2 regions of the Pseudarthrobacter sp. efr-133-R2A-89 genome follow, and region 1 is predicted to be linked to the other one. Evidence: riboswitches for the same ligand, from Rfam matches in the RefSeq annotation. Region 1 holds a riboswitch; the other holds the start of a gene.
What was found. Region 1 has a riboswitch for thiamine pyrophosphate ahead of thiO (glycine oxidase ThiO). Riboswitches for the same ligand answer to the same signal wherever they lie in the genome.
Positions count from the first base shown of each region.

Region 2: linked by a shared signal. The riboswitch ahead of QRM95_RS12840 (ECF transporter S component) and the one ahead of thiO (glycine oxidase ThiO) in region 1 are both predicted to bind thiamine pyrophosphate.

Region 1 covers NZ_JARVSE010000010.1:386,029-388,224, forward strand. Annotated here, with positions in the region: gene QRM95_RS17585 (RNB domain-containing ribonuclease) at 1-253, opposite strand, end outside; gene thiE (thiamine phosphate synthase) at 283-975, opposite strand; TPP riboswitch at 1,003-1,121, shown strand; gene thiO (glycine oxidase ThiO) at 1,117-2,196, shown strand, end outside.
Region 2 covers NZ_JARVSE010000006.1:257,598-259,793, forward strand. Annotated here, with positions in the region: gene QRM95_RS12835 (ABC transporter ATP-binding protein) at 1-864, opposite strand, end outside; gene QRM95_RS12840 (ECF transporter S component) at 864-1,487, opposite strand; TPP riboswitch at 1,555-1,695, opposite strand; gene QRM95_RS12845 (DUF4235 domain-containing protein) at 1,915-2,178, shown strand; gene mnhG (monovalent cation/H(+) antiporter subunit G) at 2,191-2,196, opposite strand, start outside.

The DNA of each region.
Region 1 (2,196 bases):
AGCCGCTCCCGTCCGGCTCGATGAACACCGCTTGGTCCAGGTCGGTGGACGATGCGGGGTCGATGGTCACGAACGCGACCGCGGTCAGGTCATAGGACGGCAGCTTCAGGGCCGCCACGGCGGCGCGGGCGTCCTCCACTGCCGCTGCCGGATAAGGCCCCGGCAGTTCGAGTTCGGTCCGCAACGCGCCCAGTGCCTCTTCCAGGGCGTTCCGATGGTCGCGGACATTGGGAGCCAACCGATGATGTGACACAAAAGTCAGCGTAACTCCAAGTCCTGGGTTTACGCAGGCCCGGGGCCGGCAGCGTCCAGCGCGTCGAGCAGGGAGGCTGCAGCGGCCGCGGGATCCGCCGCCTCGGTGATGGCACGGACCACCACGATCCTCCGTGCACCTGCCTCCGCCACCTGGTGCACGTTCCCGTGGTCGATGCCCCCGATGGCAAACCACGGCACCGGGCTGGGTACCTCCGCGGCGGCCTTGGCGGCGTACTTCACCAGGTCCAGCCCGACGGCGGTCCGGCCGGGTTTGGTGGGCGTGGCCCAGACAGGTCCCACGCAGAAGTAGTCCAGGTGGGAAGGCCCGGCCGCGGCGGAGAGGGCGGCATCCACCTGGTCCGGGCTGTGGCTGGACAGCCCGATGGCCGCATTACCGTTGACCAGCGTCCGGGCCGCAGCCAACGGGAGGTCCTTTTGGCCGATGTGGAACACCGGTGCGCCGGAAAGCACCGCGATGTCAGCCCGGTCGTTGACGGCCCACAGCCGCCCGTGGCGCACCGCCGTCTCCTTCAAGACCGCCAGCAGGTCCAATTCCTCGGCGGCCTCGATGTTCTTGTCGCGCAACTGGATGATGTCCACGCCCCCGGCGAACGCGGCATCCACGAACCGGGCAAAGTCGCCGCGGTCCCGGCGCGCATCCGTGCAGAGGTACAGTCTGGCCGCCCCGAGGGCAGGAAAGGAGGAGGGGGACATATTCATGCCTGCCAGCCTAGTTCCTCTAAACTGGGCTGGTACTGCGGGAGCCCGCGGCAGCTGTCACAAAGCGCCGGGCTGAGAGGGCGTCAGAGCCGACCGCTTGACCTGATCCGGCTAATACCGGCGTAGGGAAGGAACCACACCATGACCAGCACCAGGAACTGCCTGCCCGGGCCTGGCGACGACGCCATCCGGGCCGACGTCGCCGTCATCGGCGCGGGAGTGGTGGGACACGGAATCGCCTGGGAGATCCAGCGCTCCGGCCGTTCCGTCGCGCTCATCGATGACGCGCCCGGCGCCGGCGCCAGCTGGGCCGCTGCCGGCATGCTGGCCCCCGTCAGCGAGCTGCACTACCAGGAAGAGGACCTCCTGGAGCTCATGCTCGACGCATCCTCCCGCTGGCCCGGCTTCGCTGCCGGCGTCGCCGCGGCTGCCGGAGCCGGGACCGGCTACCTGACGACCCCCACCCTCGCTGTCGGTGTCGACGCTGCCGACCGGCGGACGCTGATGGACCTGCGCGCAGTGCAGCAGGCCAGCGGCTTGGAGGTGGCACCGTTGACCGTGCGTGAAGCCCGCAGCCGCGAACCCCTGCTGAGCCCCGGGATTTCATGCGCGCTGGACACCCCGGCCGACCACCAGGTGGACCCGAGGAAGCTGATAGCGTCCGTGCGGCTGGCCCTGGCGGGCGCGGCACGGGAAACCCCGACGTTGGCGGTTGCCGGTGCCACGGAAGGCTTTGCCGTGCCGGAGCGGGCGGCCGGACTGCTGTGGAAGGACGGGACGGTGGCCGGCGTCCGCTTGGGGAGCGGCAGATCAGTCCTGGCCAAGGAAACAGTCGTGGCCAACGGCCTGCACGCGCCGTCCCTTGATGGCTTGCCCCAAGGCCTGGAACTGCCCCTGCGGCCGGTGCATGGGGACATCCTCCGGCTTTCCGTGCCGCAGCACCTCCGCCCGCTGGTGACCGCCACGGTGCGCGGACTGGTTCACGGGATCCCGGTGTACATCGTCCCCCGGGAGGATGGCACGGTAGTCATCGGGGCCTCCCAGCGGGAGGACGCGCTTTCCGACGCCGTGAGCGCCGGCAGCGTGTACCAGCTGCTCCGGGACGCCCAGGCGCTGGTGCCCGCCGTCGCCGAACTTGAACTCCTGGAATGCACCGCCCGGGCGCGCCCCGGAACCCCCGACAATGCACCCTTGCTGGGCCGGGTCGCGGCCTCCTTGGGA
Region 2 (2,196 bases), on a different contig from region 1:
CAGCAGGAGATTGCCGGTTCCGGCGGCAGGGATGGCGGACCGGCGGCGGGTGGCTGGCACATACCCCGGCACCCAGACTCCGGCTGCCGTCAGCATGGCCCGGGCCTCGCCGAGCACCCGGTCCGGAGGTCCGTCCAGGAGCACGGCGGGATCCGAGGCGGAGCCCGGCTGCAGGACCACGATCCGGTCCACCAGGTCCTTCCAGACGGAAACCCGGTGCTCCACCACCACCAGGGTGGCACCGGTCTTGTCCAGGCAGCGTGCCACGGCGTCACGGACCTCCAGGACGCCGTCCGGGTCGAGGTTGGCGGTGGGCTCATCCAGCAGGATCAGCCCGGGGCGCATCGCCAGGATGCCCGCCAGCGCCAGGCGCTGTTTCTGCCCGCCGGAGAGGGCCGACGTCGGGTGGTCCAGCGGGAGGTGGGACAGTCCGACGTCGGCAAGCGCCTCGTGCACGCGCGCCCAGATGGCGTCGCGGGGCACGGCAAGGTTCTCGGCGCCGAAGGCGACGTCATCCCCCACCCGGGAGAGGACCACCTGGGTCTCCGGGTCCTGCTGCATGAGGCCGGACCGGCCTCGACGCTCGCGGGGTGGAGCGCCGTCGACCAGCAACGAACCGGACTCGTCCGCGTCGCCGGCCTCGCCGTCGTCGTTAATGTCGCCCAGGACCCCGGCGAGGGCATGCAGGAGCGTCGATTTCCCGGCACCCGAGGGACCGAGCAGGAGTACCCGCTCGCCGGGGCGGATATCGAGGTCGAGGGCGTGGACTGCAGGTTTGGCCCTGCCGGCATGCCGCCAGCCCCAGCCGCGGGCCGTGATGGCGGCAGGGCGCACGCCTCCTGCGGCGTCCTGGGAGGGCGCCATCAGGAGAAGACTGGCTCCGTTGCAGCCTTGCGGGACGCGAAGGAGCTCAACACGCCGGTGCGGGCCAGGCCGCGGGTAGCGAGCCAGGACAATGCGCCCGCCAGCACGGCGCCGGACACCGTGGTCAGGACGATGTAGGCGAGCTTGTCCGCCCCGGAGTAGGCAATGTTCCAACCCCAGGGTGCGAATGAGTCATTCAGGCCGCAGAAGAATCCAGCGGCCGCCCCCGCCAAGAGGGAGACGGGCAGGTTGAACTTGCGGTAGACGAAAACCGCGAAGATGATTTCCGCGCCCAACCCCTGGATGAAACCGGAGAAAAGGACTGAGGCGCCATACTGGGAACCCATCAGGAGCTCGCCCGTTGCGGCCACGGTTTCGCAGAACAGGGCGGCTCCGGGTTTGCGGATGATGAGCATTCCCAGCACGCCGGGAATCATCCAGCCGCCGGCCAGGATCCCGGTCAGGGGCGGGTAGGCGGCGTTCATGGGGGCCGACAGGGCGGCGGCGCCCTGGTCCCAGGCCCAGAAAATGACTCCACCGGCGATGGCCACCAGGGCCGCCACCACGATGTCGACGACGCGCCAGGACTTACTGGTGGTCTTCTTGATTGCAGCAGTACTCATGTGATCCTCCTGGGTAACAGGAGGGGAAAGTGGCTCCGGCTGGCGGACCGTTGCCGGTCCGGCCGGACACTTTGAGAACTCGACTCCCTTGCGCCGGTACTAACCGGATCAGGTTCGAGGGTCTGCGGCTGTCCCGCACTCTCAGCGCCCACCTGCGGTTCCCGGCATGGCCAGGTTGTCCGACGGCGGCGCTCCCCTGTCGTTTTTAAATGTTGATGTTCGCGTATAAATACTGCCCGGTTTGGGCGTGGTCAAGTTTACACCTGGCAGAGGCCGGGCGGCGGCCATGACGGCTAATGCGCCGGATGTGACCGCGACCCGCCGTCAGCGGCCCGGCGAGGATGCCGGCCATGCCCTTGCCCGGACCAGTCCGGCTGTACGGCTAGGCTGGAGGCAGTCCGTTTTCCGCCCGCAAGGAGTACTAGGAATGAACCTCTTCATCAAGCTGCTCGGTACCGGGGTGAGCCTGGGCGCAGGCCTGGTCGGCACCAAGCTCGTCAACACCATCTGGGAGAAGACCACCGGTCAGAAGCCGCCCAGCGGCAAGGGCGAGGACGTGCCCACCAGCCTGCGGTCGGCATTGACGTTCGCACTGATCTCCGCCTCCGTCAGCGCCATCATCCAGGTCCTGGCCAACCGGGGCACCCAGCGCGCCATCACCCGCTTCGCCAAGACGCAGGACATCGTCTAGCTGCTGGCGTTTTTAGCC